DNA from 3 places in the Lactobacillus fornicalis genome. Region 2 is predicted to be linked to each of the others. Evidence: predicted binding sites of a transcription regulator. Region 2 holds the regulator's gene; each other region holds the start of a gene.
The links. The regulator NrdR, encoded in region 2, represses ribonucleotide reductase genes. The targets are predictions, from matches to a motif close to ACACNATATATNGTGT.
Positions count from the first base shown of each region.

Region 1: the regulator NrdR is predicted to act here: its motif matches at 2,710-2,725, upstream of nrdD (anaerobic ribonucleoside-triphosphate reductase).
Region 3: the regulator NrdR is predicted to act here: its motif matches at 2,204-2,219, upstream of ACNDLV_RS00285 (deoxynucleoside kinase).

Region 1 is NZ_JBLTIM010000021.1:25,611-31,473, forward strand. It holds gene nrdG (anaerobic ribonucleoside-triphosphate reductase activating protein) at 1-333, opposite strand, end outside; gene nrdD (anaerobic ribonucleoside-triphosphate reductase) at 323-2,533, opposite strand; gene asnB (asparagine synthase (glutamine-hydrolyzing)) at 2,752-4,701, opposite strand; gene ACNDLV_RS05520 (metallophosphoesterase family protein) at 4,806-5,863, opposite strand, start outside.
Region 2 is NZ_JBLTIM010000005.1:162,521-168,383, reverse strand. It holds gene polA (DNA polymerase I) at 1-1,653, shown strand, start outside; gene mutM (DNA-formamidopyrimidine glycosylase) at 1,666-2,493, shown strand; gene coaE (dephospho-CoA kinase) at 2,493-3,107, shown strand; gene nrdR (transcriptional regulator NrdR) at 3,085-3,552, shown strand; gene ACNDLV_RS01845 (DnaD domain protein) at 3,569-4,912, shown strand; gene dnaI (primosomal protein DnaI) at 4,916-5,830, shown strand; gene ACNDLV_RS01835 (M13 family metallopeptidase) at 5,855-5,863, shown strand, end outside.
Region 3 is NZ_JBLTIM010000001.1:62,894-68,756, forward strand. It holds gene ACNDLV_RS00270 (ABC transporter permease) at 1-311, shown strand, start outside; gene ACNDLV_RS00275 (ABC transporter permease) at 311-1,267, shown strand; gene nagB (glucosamine-6-phosphate deaminase) at 1,365-2,084, shown strand; gene ACNDLV_RS00285 (deoxynucleoside kinase) at 2,235-2,888, shown strand; gene ACNDLV_RS00290 (deoxynucleoside kinase) at 2,913-3,584, shown strand; gene abc-f (ribosomal protection-like ABC-F family protein) at 3,779-5,275, shown strand; gene ACNDLV_RS00300 (ATP-binding cassette domain-containing protein) at 5,312-5,863, opposite strand, start outside.

The DNA.
Region 1 (5,863 bases), on a different contig from region 2:
GTAATTAAAGTTTTGGGCAACCAAGTTATAACAGCCTGGGCAGTCAAACAAGCACCCTGACACATATAAACTGCACCGTACACCTTCACCATCAACAAAATTAAAAGGTTTATAGTCAGCTATTTTTTGAAGTGAATGTTCACTAGCTAACCATTCTTTTGGTTTAGGATCTTTAGGTTTATGCTTACGCAATTTTCTCGCTGCACGATCTTTTTTTATATTAGGCAAATATTGGTTACTATCAACAAAAATAGTATCTCCACCAACATTTACTTTAATGTAATTATGACGAATATCTGGTCCTTCTTGAGCATTCTGGTCTCTACTTGGCATCTTGAATTTTTTCCTCTTCTTGTGCTTGATCTCTTACCATACCTAAACTCATATGCTTAGCTCTGTGAGCAATTTCTTCATGACGACCATGAACCATTGGACGTTTAAGTGGGTTACCTAAATAACCACATGTCCGCTTTACACAGTCACAAGTTTCAGGATCATGGTTTCCACATACTGGACATTCAAAACCTTTAGCAGTGGCTTTAAATTCTCCTGCAAAGCCACACTTGAAGCATCGATCAATTGGAGTATTGGTACCGAGGTAACCAACTTTATCATAACCAAAGTCCCATACAGCTTCCAAGGCTTTAGGGTTTTGCTTTAAGTTAGGATATTCACAGTAGTGAATGAAACCACCAGCAGCATATGGAGGGTAATCTTTTTCGAATTCCAATTTTTCAAATGGGGTTGGATGTTTACGCACATCATAGTGGAAACTATTAGTATAGTATTCTTTATCAGTAATATCTTTTACTTTACCAAATTTTTCAGTATCAAGCACACAGAATCTATCAGTTAAACTTTCAGATGGTGTTGAATAAACAGAATAGTGGTAGTGATACTTTTCAGTCTTTTCCCAATATGCACACCAATCATGCATCCGTTTAACAATTTCAACTGTAAAGTCATGAGCTTCCTTGTTGTGTTCCCAATTAGGGCCATAAAAGACAGTACCTACTTCATACAAACCAATGTAACCAAATGAGACAGTACAACGACCATTTTCAAATAATTGGTTAACATCTTCATCTGGCTTCAATCGCTTACCAAATGCCCCGTTTTCATATAATACTGGTGCATTTTCTGGCTTAGCTTCACGACATCTTGCAGCCTTAATATTCATTGCATCATGAACTAATTGAACCTTATCTTCAAAAATTTTCCAGAATAAATCCTTGTCACCACGAGATTCCATTGCAATTCTTGGCAAGTTTAAGGTAATAACACCTAAATTCATTCGTCCAGAATTTACTTCTTTGCCATTCTTGTCTTTCCAACCTTGCAAGAATGAACGACAACCCATAGGTGCTTTAAATGATCCAGTTAGACGCTTAATAGTGTCGTAACTTACAACGTCTGGATACATACGATAAGTAGCACATTCCAAAGCAATTTCCTTAACATCATAATTAGGATCACCTGGATTTAAGTTTAAGCCCTTCTTTAAAGTGAAGACTAACTTAGGGAAAATAGCTGTCCGCTTATCTTTACCTAAACCAGCTAAACGAATCTTCAAGATATCTTTTTGAATTTCTTTTTCAATCCAATTTGTACCTAAACCAAAACCTAAAGTAGTAAATGGTGTTTGACCTTGACTAGAAAACATAGTGTTGATTTCATATTCAAGACTTTGCATTGCATCATAGATATCTTTTTGAGTACGCTTTTTAGCAAAAGCCTTAGCCTTTTCTTCATCGTCAATGAATTCTTTGGCTTCTTCCAAGTGGTGATCGTAATTCTTTTGAGCAAATGGTGCTAAAACTTCATCAGCTCTATCAAATGAACAGCCACCATATTGACTTGAAGCTACTTGAGTAATAATTTGTGCAACTTGGCTTGTAGCAACACCAATTGAATTAGGGCTAGTCATAAAGGCATTTCCAACCTTAAATCCATTAGTAAGCATTTCTTTAAAGTCAATTAAACAGCAGTTAGTCATTGGTGAAAGTGGAGTGTAATCCAAATCATGCCAGTGAATATCACCACGTAAGTGAGCTTTAGCAATATGTTCGGGCATCATTGTTAGACCTACAGTTTTACCAACAGTACCAGCAGTCAAATCACGTTGAGTTGAAAAGATTTCACTATCTTTATTGGCATTTTCGTTAACAATTGAAGGATCACCTTCAATCATTCTCTTTAAACGTGCTTTAGTATCAATTTGTTTCTTCCAGTCAGCATCGTCTTTTTTACGATATTCAATATATGCTTTAGCTTCATCTACAAAACCTAATTTAGTTAAATTATCAACAAAGCTTTCTGCAACTTCTGCACCTGAAACCGTATCTTTCATTGCTAAATCAGAAAAAATCGCCTTTAAAATTTCAACTTCATGATCTTCAAGCTTTAAATTATGAATTACTAAATCTAATTTATAAGTTTCAAAATTAGTTTTGGTTGAATCTCTTTTTACAAGATATTGTGGCTTCTTCATAGCTTCAACAATCATCTTTTTACTAGGCGTCTCTTTAAGCATGTGTCCGGTTCCTCTCATAAGTTATAATCATTATAGATACATAATAGCACGAAAGCACAAGATATTGTATTACAAATTTTTGGCGCTAATATATATTGTAGTTAGCAAAAACCACTACTCTCATACTTTTTGCACCTAGCAAAACAAATTCTAAATTTTTTTGTATAGAAAAAACCACACTATTTAGTGTGGTTTTCTACTAGATATAGACATTTATATTATACTAACTTACCTTGTTCAATTAATGCCGCAACTTCAGGTTGTACATGTTGATATTTTTTAACTGTTTCTTCGTAATTAATAAAGTATAGCTTATACCAAACAAGAAAGGTATAAATTGCCCAAATTTGACGACGATGAGAACCATCACCTTTAAAGTTTTCATCTAACAAATCAATAATCTTTTCTTGTTCAAAAATGTCATTAACGAAATCTTCACAGAAAAGTTTACGAACTTGTTTATAAAATCTTTCTTCTTTGAGCCATTGTTTAATTGGTGTTGGGAAACCTAACTTAGGTCTTTTAGCCCATTCTTCAGGTAAAACTCGTTCACTCGCTTTTCTCAAAGCATACTTAGTATCATGCTTATTTACTAAATACTTAGTAGGAATAGAGTTAGCTAATTCTGCAATCTTTCTATCAAGATATGGTACACGCAACTCAAGAGAGTGGGCCATTGAAATTTTATCAGCTTTTTGCAAAATATCATTTAACATAAAGTGATGTAAATCAATATATTGCATTTGCTTAACATTATCTAAGTCTTTAACTTTCTTAAAGTCTTCCTGATAAAGGCCATTAGTAGTTAATTCATTGCGATAAGTTGGTTGAAGCATACTATTAGCATCATCACTTGAAAAGATTGTTGGGTGATCCATATCATAAATTACTGATTGACCAACATAAAATTCACTTGGTTTAGCCAAATTAGTGTACATATGTACCTTACCTGGAAAATTAGGCATTTTCTTAATACCCTTAGCTAAACTAACTTTTACTCCTTTAGGTAACTTTTTAAGGCCTGAAGTAAAGACCTTAATCACATTGTTATGTGTATGCATGCCATAATTTACATAACCTGCAAATAATTCATCTGCACCTTCTCCAGATAATGCAACAGTAACATGCTTACGAGCTAATTTTGAGAGATACCATAAAGGAATAATAGATGGGTTAGCATCTGGTTCATCCATATGATATTGCATTTCAGGAAAATCTCTCATTGCTTCATCAGCATCTACTTTATCTGCAAAGAAATGCCACCCTTTAATATCAGCTAAAGCTTTAGCTTTTGAAGCCTCATCATAAGTAGAATCATCAAAACTGATTGAGAAAACATCATCAGGATTAAGCAAACTAGTTACAAAGCTTGAATCTACACCTTCAGACAAAAAGGCACCTACTGGAACATCTGCATTATGATATAGTTCTACAGTTTCTTTGAGATCTTCGTTAATTTTATCTAGAGTTTCTTCAAAGCTTAAATTGTTTTCTTTATATTCTGCATCCCAATACTGCTTAATGTCCATCTGGCCATCTTTAAATTTGAAATAATGACCTGCTGGGAAACGGTAGACCCCTTTAAAGAAAGTTTCTTTCAAATCATTATATTGATTCATCAAGTATGGCTTTACAGCTTCTACATTAAGCTCTTTTTGAAAATCAGGATAAGCCAAAAAGCTCTTTAATTCACTACCTACTAATAATTTTCCGTCTTTATTTTGGTAGTACATTGGCTTAATTCCAAAGAAGTCACGCGCACCATACATTGACTTTTCTTCATCATCCCAAATGATAAAGGCAAACATTCCTCTTACCTTTTTTAATAAGCCAGCCATTCCCCATTCTTCATATCCATGAAGTAAAACTTCAGTATCTGCCTTAGTAGTAAAGGTATGGCCTGCTTTTATCAAGTCTTCTCTAATTGGCTTATAGTTGTAAATTTCGCCATTAAAAATAATTGCTTTAGACTTATCTTCATTAAAAATTGGCTGGGTTCCCCCACGAAGATCAATAATTGATAGTCTTCTAAATCCCAAGGCCATTACATCGTTAGTATACATCCCATCGGAACTAGGGCCACGGTGCTTAATTGCTTCCATCATTTTACCAATGGCAGCTTGTTTATCATTAATTTCTGGGTTATAAAACGCAGCAATCCCGCACATATTACCTGTCCTTCTCTTTTTTTTATAAATTTTACAAAATTGTTACAAGATAACTATATCATTATATGCTAAAAACTGAATTTTGTAGCATATCTTTAGAAAAATTAAATACTAAAAACTCTCTTAAAACTGGCTGCTCCATAGCCAAAGACTTGTATTTGACTTTTTACTAAATCAACGTTTACTACATAGCCTGCAAATTCAGTAATATCGTCAATTTGACGGTTCCAATTCTTATTATATTTAGTAGTTAATGCATGACCTGGCCCCATTAAAGCTGAACAGTTAAATAAAATATATTGAATACCATTAATTCTGAATTGATCTTCAACGTGACGATGACCGCAGAAATATGCAATCACTTTAGCATTTTCTACATTGGTAAAGTCAAAATCATTGCTTAATGTAAATTCAGGTGGGACATTATGTGAATGCATTCTCCCTTTTTCACGTTGATTGAAGGCAACCAATAATTCATGTAGCGAACGCCCATTATATTTAAGTGCATTGCCACCCTTTCGATTTATCGGATTTCCATGACTAAGTAAAATAATTTTTTTACCACTAGAACTGCTTAGAATTTCAATTAATTCTTCAACCTGATCTTCTCGAATTGCTAGAGTTAACTTTGTATCATATTTTTTCTTTCCTTGCTCATCTAATATATAAGGAACATCTGAAGTATTAACAAAAATCACTCTTAAATCATCTTTATCAAAATAGGCCACTCCATGATATCGTGAAACATATTTTAATTCTTTTTGCGCATACATGATAGGCCACATAATTTTCTCAAATTCATTTTCAGGGAAACTAGCCTTTAAATCATGATGCTCATCAAATTTATCATTTTCATCATGATTTCCTTTAATAATGGCAAAGGGAGTTCGGGTACTCTTAAAACTATTACGTAGTTTGATTAATTCGCTTTCGCCAATTAAACCAGCATCTGACCCGTCAATCCAGTCACCTAAATGAGCCTTTAGATGAAGTAGCCCAGACTTTTCAAGATGGTTAAACTCTCTAACATGAATTAAGCCATTATTACCATAAAAATCAACTGAATCAGTAGCTTTATAGTGAGTATCGGTCAAAACCCCAATATTTATTGAATTATTCCCACTTCTTATCTGTGGCTTAATTTGGTCTAAAAAGGTATCTA
Region 2 (5,863 bases):
TATCACTTGGCAGATTTTGTTGGTTTTAGTTTGAAAATGGGCGATAATATCTATGTTTCAAATGATGTATCACTATTGACTAAGCAGCCTTTGTTAAGCTTATTAGAAGATCAAGCTATTGCTAAAAATGTTTTTGACTTAAAAAGAACAATGGTTGGTTTATATCGGTTAGGAATTAAAAGTCATAATATGAATTATGACATGTTATTGGCATCATATTTGGTAAATAATGAAAATAATTCAAATGATTTAGGAGAAATTTGCCAATTATACAATTATTATGATTTACAACCGGATATTGACATTTATGGAAAAGGGAAAAAAGCTGCAATACCAGAGGAAACAGTCTTTTTCAATCATTTAGCAGGAAAAGTTTTAGCAATCGAAGTATTAAAACCAACTTTATTAAAGAAATTGACTGAACATGAGCAGGATGATTTGTATGAAACAATTGAAATGCCAGTTGCTAACGTGTTAGCTAAAATGGAAATTACCGGATTAAAGACTGATGCTAGTACATTAGTTCAATTAGGAAATGATTTTGCTCAGCGTCTTACAGAACTTGAAGCAGATATTTATCTTGAAGCTGGAGAAAGATTTAATATCAATTCTCCTAAGCAACTAGGCCAAATTCTATTTGAAAAATTAGGGCTTCCTCCAATTAAGAAAACTAAGACAGGTTATTCAACATCTGTTGAGGTTTTAGAACAATTGAAAGAGCAATCTCCAATTGTACAAAAAGTATTGGATTATCGACAAATTGCCAAAATTCAGTCAACTTATGTGAAAGGCTTGCTTGATGTGATTCAACCAGATGGTAGAGTACATACGCGTTATCAGCAGACTCTAACCGCAACTGGTCGACTTTCATCAGTAGATCCTAATTTACAAAATATTCCTGTACGTTTAGAAGAAGGTAAAAAAATCCGCAAAGCATTTGTTCCATCAAATTCTGATGGTTATATCTTTTCTTGTGACTATTCACAAGTTGAATTACGAGTTTTAGCTCATGTTTCTGGTGATGAAAATATGCAAGAAGCCTTTAAGACAGGCTATGATATTCATGCTCATACTGCAATGAAAATTTTCCATTTGGATTCACCAAACGAAGTGACACCTAATATGCGTAGACACGCTAAGGCGGTTAACTTTGGAATTGTCTATGGTATCAGTGATTATGGGTTATCTAAGAATCTAGGTATTAGTAGAAAACAAGCCAAAGAGTTTATTGATAATTATTTTGAACAATATCCAAAGATCAAAGATTATATGGACAAAGAAATTAATTTTGCACGTGAAAATGGCTATGTTGAAACTATAATGCACCGCCGTCGTTATTTACCAGATATTCATGCTAAGAATTTCAATGTTCGCTCTTTCGCTGAAAGGACGGCTATTAATTCACCTATTCAAGGTGGAGCAGCTGACATTATAAAAATAGCAATGATTAATATGCAAAAGAAACTAGATGAATTACATCTTAAAACTAAAATGTTGATTCAAGTTCATGATGAATTAATCTTTGACGTTCCAGCTGATGAATTAGAAACTATAAAGAAAGTCGTTCCAGAAGTAATGCAAAATGCAGTTCAATTAGACGTACCACTTGTTGCAGATTCTAATTGGGGTCATGACTGGTATGAAGCAAAGTAAAGGAGCATTAGTATGCCTGAAATGCCAGAAGTTGAAATTGTTCGTAAAACATTAAACGAGATAGTTTTAGGTAAAATAATTAAAGAGGTCAAGGTATGGTATCCCAATATAATCATAGGTGATAGTGAATCTTTTTCTGATCAATTGAAAGAAAAGCAAATTATAAAAATTGATCGCTATGCCAAGTTTTTACTTTTTAGACTAAGCGATAATTTAACAATCGTTTCCCATTTAAGAATGGAGGGAAAATATCGCTTAGCTAGCCCGCAAGACGCAAAAGATAAACATGATCATGTGGAATTTATTTTTACTGATGGAACAAGTTTGCGTTATAACGATGTAAGAAAATTCGGACGTATGCAATTAATTAGGACGGGAACTGAAAAAGAAAAAACTGGCATAAAGAAGTTGGGACCAGAGGCTTTAAGTGATGATTTTACTTTGAGTTATTTCAAGCAAGCATTGAAAAATAAAAAGAAAAATATCAAAGCTACTTTACTTGACCAAGATGTAGTATCTGGCTTAGGAAATATCTATGTAGATGAAACTTTATGGCTGAGTGAGATTTACCCTGAACGGCCAGCTAATTCTTTGGCTGATAATGAAATAAAGAAGCTATATTTGGCTATTAACCAGGTTATTTCCCAGGCAATAAAAGAGCGAGGAACAACTGTCCATACGTTTTTAGATGCAGAAGGGCAAACCGGTGGTTATCAAAAATATTTAAAAGTGTATGGGCGCGCTGGTGAAAAATGCTTTAGATGTGGAAATGTTTTGCAAAAGACAAAAGTAGCAGGTCGAGGAACAACTTTTTGTCCCAAGTGCCAAGAGGTGAAATGATGACTTTTTATTTAGCCGTAACGGGTGGTATTGCATCAGGTAAATCGACAGCAGATAGCTATTTCAAAGATCAAGGCTTGCCAATTATTGATAGTGATGAAATAGCTCATAATTTACTTGAAAAAGACACTGAAGTTACAAATCGAATTGCTCAAAGCTTTGGAAAAGAATGTTTGCTTTCAAATGGTGGGGTTAATAGAAAAAAACTTGGAAAGATAGTTTTCAATGATTCAGAAAAATTGGCATTGTTAAATCAGATTACACATCCAGCGATTCTAGCCGAAATTGAAAAAAAGAAAGCTGTCATTAAATCTGGGATATGTATAGTTGATGTCCCTTTGCTCTTTGAAAGTAATCAACAAAAATATTATGATGCCAGCTTATTAATATATGTTCCCGAGAAGGTTCAATTAGAACGTTTGATGAGAAGAAACAAATTAAGTAAAGAAGAAGCAATGTCTAGAATTAAGAGTCAGATGTCTACAAGTAAGAAATTAAAATTAGCCACCTATAGCGTTGCAAATACTGGTACAATAGAATTATTACAAGATAAGCTCAGTAAAATTTTACAAGAGGTAAAGGAGAAAGAAGATGCAATGTCCAAATTGTCATAAAAATGCTTCTAAAGTTATTGATTCTCGTCCAACTGATGAAGGAAGAACAATTAGAAGGCGTAGAGAATGTGAAAATTGTGGATATCGTTTTACAACATTTGAACGCGTTGAGCAAACGCCTCTATTGGTTATAAAAAATGATGGTACGCGTGAACCTTTTGATAGAGAAAAGATTTTACGAGGTGTTGCTGCTGCTGCGCAGAAGCGTCCAGTTACTAGTGAACAATTAGATAAGTTAGTTGATCATGTTGAAAATGAAATCAGAAAACAAGGTGTTAGTGAGATTTCATCTAAAGAAATCGGTGAATTGGTAATGAATGAATTGGTAAATGTAGATGATGTTGCCTACATTCGCTTTGCAAGTATTTATCGTCAATTCCAAGATATATCTGGTTTCATGAAAACAATGAAAGATATCATGGATAAACATGAACACTCAAATTAAAAACGAAGTGAGATAGATGTATAAAAACGCTGATCCCAGATTAACGTATTTTGTTTTAAATAAAGTTGATTTAGCAAGAAAACAAGAACAAGTATTGACCCGTTTATATCAACCATTAATTGGGCCAATTGCCTTGTCATTATATTTAACTTTGATTAATGATTACCAGCACGTTCCAATTAAAAGCCAAGGAAAAAAGTTGTATCAACTACAAGAAATATTGGATATAAAGTTAGAAGATATCTTTAATAGCTTACATAAATTAGAAGCAACTGGCCTAGTTAAAACCTTTCATGGCGAGATGCTAGGAGTAGGCGATTATTTGGCATTTCAGCTAGTTGATGTGCCAGAAGCAAGTGAGTTTTTTAAAACTCTTTTGTTGAGTAGCTTATTGCTTGAAAAAGTAGGAACCACAAGTTTTCAAAACTTGAATAAAGAATTTAATCCTACTTTACCTGGCTTTATTAAAGAGGGAAAAGACGTTTCTGCTGACTTCTTTGATGTTTTTCATCTATCAGCAGAAAAAGCTATTAATCCTGATGAACAAGTCTTAAATGCTGCAAATTTAGCAGATCAAAAAGCGACTAATCTAGTGAGAGCTAAGATGAGTCCAATTGATTGGAATTTTGTAAAAGATCTTTTTAGTAAATATGGTATTTCAGCAGATGAAGTTGATAGTCATGCTGGGCAAATGGCTCAATTAATGCATTTTTATGGACTTTCTGAACAAGATTTTGTTAATCAAGTTGCCACTACTATTGTTGCAGGGCAAGATCAGTTGAATATAAAGCAAATGCAATATCGCTTAAATGAATTAGCGACTCAAAATCAAAGTCAAAAGCAAATAGCTCAAGCATTTAAACGTGGTGATGTAAAAAATAATTCATCAGTTGATTTGAATCAAAGTGAACGTGAATTGTTGGAGATGGCCAAAAGTTTAACACCTCTAAAATTTTTAGAAACTTTGAAATTACAAAAGGGTGGCTTTGTTACATATAATGAGCGTAATGTTATTCGCCGTCTGCAACTTAATTATAATTTGCCTGATGCATGGGTTAATATTTTAATTAAAACATGCCTAGATTATGATTCAGTTCTATCTGATAACATTACTGGGCGTATCGCTAATTCTTGGCTTCAACATCAAGTTACTACTCCTGAAGCTGCTCTTGAATTCACCCGTGAATGGCAGAAGCGAAAAGTAACTAAAACTCGCAAAAAGAGAGTTGAGCAAGGAACTGATTGGAAGAAAAAACTTGCCCAAGATAAGATTAATAAAGAAGCTAGTGTAGGTTCTGCTGATGAGCAAGATTTATCTGAGATAATGAAAAATCTGCAGAAGTTTGATCCAAAGGATTAGGTTATGGAAAAAATTAATGATTTACTGGGTAGTACATTTACTCAGAATAGTAAAGATAGAAAGATTGATAGCAAAGCTTTGATTAATGAAGCTTTGCAAGATTCAGAAGTACAGGCTTTTATTAACCAAAATCATGTTCCTAAGGAAGTTGTTCTTTCAAGTTTAAACAATATTTTTCAATTTCATCAACAAAAAGAGGCAGCTAAGAATGGATCTAATCCAATCCCTGGCTATTTGCCTAAGCTGATTTTGCATGGTTCTACAATTGATTTGGCTTATGCCCCAACGAAGGAAAAAAGCAAAGACTTGATAAAGCAGAAGGCAAATCAGCATTTAGAGTTAATAGATGTTCCCAAAAGATATCGACACGTTAAAAGTACAGATATTATTCCAAATGATGATCGTAGAGAGGCTATTACAGCAATCAGTAATTTTTTAATGGACATTCAAAATCAGGATTACAGTCAAGGGCTTTATTTACAAGGAGATTTTGGCGTAGGCAAGACCTTTTTACTTGCCTGGCTTGCACGTGCCTTAGCTGAAATGGGGAAAAAAGTTATCTTTCTTCACACCCCAAGCTTTTTTGCTAATTTGAGCACTCATATTAAAGAGCAGAATCTCGATGAAGAAGTTGCGCGAATTAGTAAAACTGACATTTTGATTCTTGATGATATTGGTGCAGAATCTTTGTCACAGTGGTCAAGAGATGATGTATTAGGCGTTATTTTGCAATATCGAATGGATAACTTATTGCCAACTTTCTTTAGCTCTAATTTAACATTTGATGATCTTGAAAAGCATTTTGAAGAAACTCGAAATAATATTGAGCCCATAAAAGCCAAGCGGTTGATGCAGCGCATTAAGTTTTTAGGTAAAGAAGTAGATGTTGGCGGTAAGAATCTTCGCTTAGACCAATAAAGTTAGAGCAGGAGGTATGATAATATGAAAAAT
Region 3 (5,863 bases), on a different contig from region 2:
ATATTGGTTTTGACGGTATGAGCGTTTCATTACTTGGTGGTGGTACTGCCTTGGGTATTCTACTCGCTGCCCTCCTTTTCTCTATTCTTAAAATTGGAGGTCTGGGAATGCAGACTCTAGCCGGTATTCCATATGAAATTGTTTCAATCGTTATTGCAGCTATTATTTTCTTCGTTGCAATTAATTACGTAATTGGCCTTTTATTCGAAAAGAAAAAGAAAAACTACAATCAACCCGAAACTATTGCAAAAGTCTCAAATAACAGTGTAGATGGTCCGGCAGTTAAAGTCGGAAAAGGAGGAGAAGTTTAATGAATATTACAACTATGCTAGCTTTGATTGTTTCATCAACCCTAGTTTATTCCGCTCCTCTTATCTTTACAGCTTTAGGTGGAGCATACAGCGAACATAGTGGAATTGTTAACGTTGGTCTTGAAGGTATTATGACAATTGGGGCCTTTTCAAGTATCGTCTTCAACTTAACCTTTGCATCTACCTTTAAGAGTGCCACTCCATGGTTAGGGGTTATCGTGGCCGGTATTTGTGGCTTGATTTTTTCACTACTACATGCCGTAGCAACAGTTAATTGGCGTGCTGATCACATTATTTCTGGTACTGTTCTTAATTTAATGGCACCACCACTTGGAGTATTTTTGATCAAGGCAATGTATGACAAGGGGCAAACAGAAAATATTTCTGCTAACTTCGGTTATTACAATGTTCCTGTTCTTTCTAATATCCCCGTTATCGGTGATATTTTCTTCAAGAACACTTCCGCTCCAGCTTGGGTAGCAATTATTCTTTCCATTGTTCTTTGGTGGGTACTTTATAAAACACCATTCGGTTTGCGACTTCGTTCAGCAGGTGAAAATCCACAAGCTGCCGATACAATGGGGGTTAACGTTTATAAAATGCGTTATGCTGGTGTTTTAATCTCCGGTTTACTCGGTGGTATCGGTGGTGGGGTCTTTGCCCAAGCCATTTCTGGTAACTTTAGTGTTTCAACAATTGTTGGACAAGGTTTCATGGCTCTAGCTGCTATGATTTTCGGTAAGTGGGATCCAATTGGGGCAATGCTTAGCTCCTTATTCTTTGGCTTTGCACAAAGCTTGAGTATTATCGGAAGTCAATTACCTTTCATCTCTCACGTACCATCTGTTTACTTACAGATTGCACCTTATGTAATTACTATAGTTGTTTTAGTAGCATTCTTTGGTAAAAGTGTTGCTCCTGCTGCAGATGGACAAACTTACATTAAGTCTAAATAATATCAAAAGAAGTTTTCGATTTTCGAAAGCTTCTTTTTTGACTTTTGGGCTATACCAGTCTATAATGGACTATACCAATGTGAGAGGAGTAATATTTATGAAAATCATTGTAACTAAAGATAAAATCACTGGTGCTGCAAAAGCTTTTGAAATATTTTCCCGAGAAATAAAAGCTGGAGCAAAAGTATTAGGCTTAGCAACCGGCTCATCTCCAATTGAACTATACCAAAATATGGTTAACAGCGATTTGAACTTCTCCAATTTAACTAGTATTAATTTAGATGAATATGTTGGTTTAAGTCCACAAAATAAACAGAGTTATTGGTACTTTATGAATGAACATCTTTTTAAAGCTAAGCCATTCAAGCACTCATATCTACCTGATGGTCAAACTAACAATATTGCAGCTGAAGTTGAACATTACAACCAAATAATCAAGGAAAATCCAATTGATATTCAACTTTTAGGAATTGGTCGTAACGGACATATTGCCTTTAACGAACCTGGAACTTCTTTTGACAGTACAACGCATGAAGTCAAGTTAACACAAAGTACAATCGAGGCTAATGCTCGCTTCTTTGATAACATTGATGATGTGCCTAAATCTGCCATCTGTATGGGAATTGCTTCAATCATGTCAGCTAAAAAAATTGTTTTATTAGCTTATGGCGAAAAAAAGCGTTGGGCAATTAAAAACATGATTGAAGGGCCAATTACAGAAGAAATGCCAGCTTCTATTCTTCAAAAGCACCCTGATGTAACTATTATTTGTGATGAAGCAGCAGCCCAAGATCTAGATAAAAAATATTTAGCTTAGTAAAATTAAATAACAAAATTGAGTCAAGCAGGCTGTTTTTTCTGCTTGACTTTTTTGATTGTTATTAAATAAAAAAAATGCTTGTAGCTCCCCATATCTTGAATTACACTATAGAAAGCAAACTATATCTTGTGATATTAAAGAAAGAGCGTGATGACAGTTATTGTATTAAGTGGGCCAATTGGAGCCGGTAAATCCAGTTTAACCTCTATTTTAGCAGAGCATTTAGGGAGTAATGCTTTTTACGAAGATGTTTCAAAAAATCCTGTTTTGCCTTTGTACTACAAGGATATGAAACGCTATACTTTTTTGCTTAATACCTATCTGCTCAATAAGCGTTTAGCACAAATTAATGAAGCTTTATCCGAAAACAACCCTAATGTTGTTTTAGATCGTTCCATTTATGAAGATGCATTGTTCTTCAAGATGAATGCTGACAGTGGTATTGCTGATCCAACTGAATGTGATATTTACGTTGATTTAGTACATAACATGATGGAAGATGTCCCCGGAAATCCTCATAAAAAGCCAGATTTACTTATTTATATTAATGTATCGTTAGATACCATGCTAAGCCGTATTAAACGTCGTGGTCGTGAATTTGAACAGCTTGAAACAGATCCAAGTTTAAAAGAATACTATGCACGTTTGCGTAATTACTACGAACCTTGGTATGAAAACTATTCAGAATCACCAAAAATGGTAATTGATGGCGATAAATATAATTTTGTCGATAATGAAGATGACCGCAAGGCTGTTTTAGAATTAATCGATAATAAGTTAAAAGAATTGGGTAATTTATAATTTATCTAACAAAGAAGGAACGTGATGACAGTTATTGTATTAAGCGGGCCAATTGGAGCCGGTAAATCCAGTTTAACCTCTATCTTATCTAAATATTTAGGCACTCAACCTTTCTATGAAAGTGTTGATAATAATCCAGTTTTGCCTTTATTCTATAAAGATCCAAAGAAATACGCATTTTTACTACAAATTTTCTTTTTAAATACGCGTTTTCATAGTATTAAAGCCGCATTAACTGACGACAATAATGTTTTGGATCGCTCAATTTATGAAGATTCACTATTCTTTCATATGAATGCAGATATTGGTCGTGCAACCAAAGAAGAAGTTGCAACTTATGATGAATTACTAGATTCAATGATGAAAGAACTTGAACACATGCCAAAGAAGCATCCAGACTTATTAGTTCATATTGATGTATCATATGAAACAATGATTAAGCGTATCCAAAAGCGTGGTCGCGAGTTTGAACAACTTGATTATGATCCAACTTTAGAGGATTACTATAAGCGCTTATTAAGCTACTATGAACCTTGGTATGAAAACTATGATTACTCACCAAAAATCAAAATTGATGGTGACAAGTTAGACTTTATGGCAAGTGAAAAGGATCGCCAAGAAGTTTTGGATACAATTATTGCAAAACTTAAAGAAATGGATAAATTACCTGAAGATTGGACACCTAGTCATAACTAATAGAAAAAGCTGATATTATCTTCTGCTTGAGGATATATCAGCTTTTTATTTATTCAGTTTTAGCAACAAATAACTCTTTAATTCTCTTATCAAATAGCATTGCATATTTATTTTTAATGTTTTAAAAATATTTTTATTATGATAATATATTTATAACTTAGCCCATCATCTAGCCTTTTATTAGAGGTGATTTAATGAGTATTATTAAAGTTAACAACCTATCATTTAGCTATGATAATAGCGATAAAGTTATTTTTTCTAATTTAAATCTTAATTTAGACAGTTCTTGGAAACTTGGGTTAGTTGGGAGAAATGGTCGTGGAAAAACAACATTCCTAAATTTATTACGTAATGAGCTTCAAGGACGCGGAGAAATTTTAACTAGCATAACTTTTTCCTACTTTCCTGCTCCAATTGCTAATCCTAGCAATCTAGTTTTATATGAGCTTCAAAGTCAAATTAACTTTGAGGTCTGGCAATTAGAGCGAGAATTGAACTTAATGCAACTCAATCCAGATTTGATTTGGCAACCATTTAATACTTTAAGTGGTGGCGAACAGACTATGATTTTATTAGCAGTATCATTTGTTAATCAAAATTCTTTTGCCTTAATTGATGAGCCAACTAATCACTTAGATGCAGCTAATAGAAGGCAAGTTGCTAATTACCTAAAAAAGCATAAGGAAGGATATATTATTGTCAGCCATGACCGTGACTTCTTAAATGAGGTTGTAAATCACGTTCTAGCAATTGAAAATAATGAAATTCATTTATACCAGGGTAACTATGCTAGTTATGAAGCGACTAAAGACAAGCGTGATAAATATAATCAAGACAAAAATATCAAACTAAAAAGCGAGATTGCTTCACTTAAAAAGAGTGCTAGTCAGATTAAGAATTTTTCTGAAAAATCAGAAAAAAACAAAACCGCCGCTGCCCACAAAAATGAAATCCATGCCGATATCAATAAGGGCTTTTATGGCCATAAAGCGGCCAAAATAATGAAACGCTCGATAACTATGCAGCAACGAGTAAATAAAAAAATAACTGAAAAAGAAGGCCTTTTAACTAATATTGAACAAGCTCCAGACTTATTAATGAACTTTAGTCCTAATTACCACCAAACTCTCTTAGAATTGCAACACTTAAGTTTAAAGATTGCCAATAAGTCTTTATTTCATGATTTAAATTTAATCATTAAAAATCATGGTATTGTTGCCTTAGAAGGAAAAAATGGCTCCGGTAAGTCTACACTATTAAAATTTATTTTGAATAAGTCTAAAGCTGAAGCTAGTGGAAAAATAATCTTAGCGAATGGATTAAAAATTTCTTATTTGCCACAAACTTTTTCAACTTATACAGGCACCTTAAAGGAGTTTTCTGAAAAAGAGCGTATTCCATATTCTGATTTACTGAATAATTTGAAAAAAATGGGTTTCCCACGAGATGACTTCACTTTAAAAATTGAAGACATGAGTATGGGCCAACAAAAAAGAGTAGCTCTTGCAAAATCACTAGTTGAAGAAGCTGACTTTTATTTGTGGGACGAGCCAGCAAATTATCTAGATGTTTTTAATCAAGATCAATTGATTAAGCTACTCAAGCAAACTAGGCCTGCTATGCTTTTAATTGAGCATGATAAGTATTTCATCGAGCAAGTTGCCGATAAAAAGATAAAGTTAACTAGTTAGTTTGCAAAAAAATAGCATCCATGTGGATGCTATTTTTTATACCTTAGTTAACTTCAATTCGCGGTCGAATAACTTATGCATTTCAGGAGTTAAATTATGGGCAATAAAGATGACAGTAGCCGAACTTTGCAATAAATTCTGCAAAATAATTTGCGTATTCTTAGAATCAATTGCACTAGTCCCTTCATCAATTAAGACTAACTTACTTTCATAAACTTGGGTCCGGGCCAAGACCACCTTTTGTTTTTGCCCACCTGATAAGTTATTTTTATCTAAATCAACCTTAGTTTTAATTCCTTGAGGGAACTTAGTTAAATCAGTACCTAATTGAACTTTTTCAGCCCAATATTTTGCTTTTTCATTCAAAGAATCATTAAAAAGCGTAATATTTTCTTGAATTGTCCCAGGGAATAAGACTGGATCTTGTGGAATATAACCTATTTGATTTAGGTTAGGCTTGAGGAACTTACCATTTTTATCTTTGAAGGTAATTTGTCCACTACTTGGCGTTAGTTCATCTAAAATCAGCTTAAATAGTGTTGACTTCCCTGCCCCACTTTCACCCGTTAAGAGAATCTTCTCTCCTTG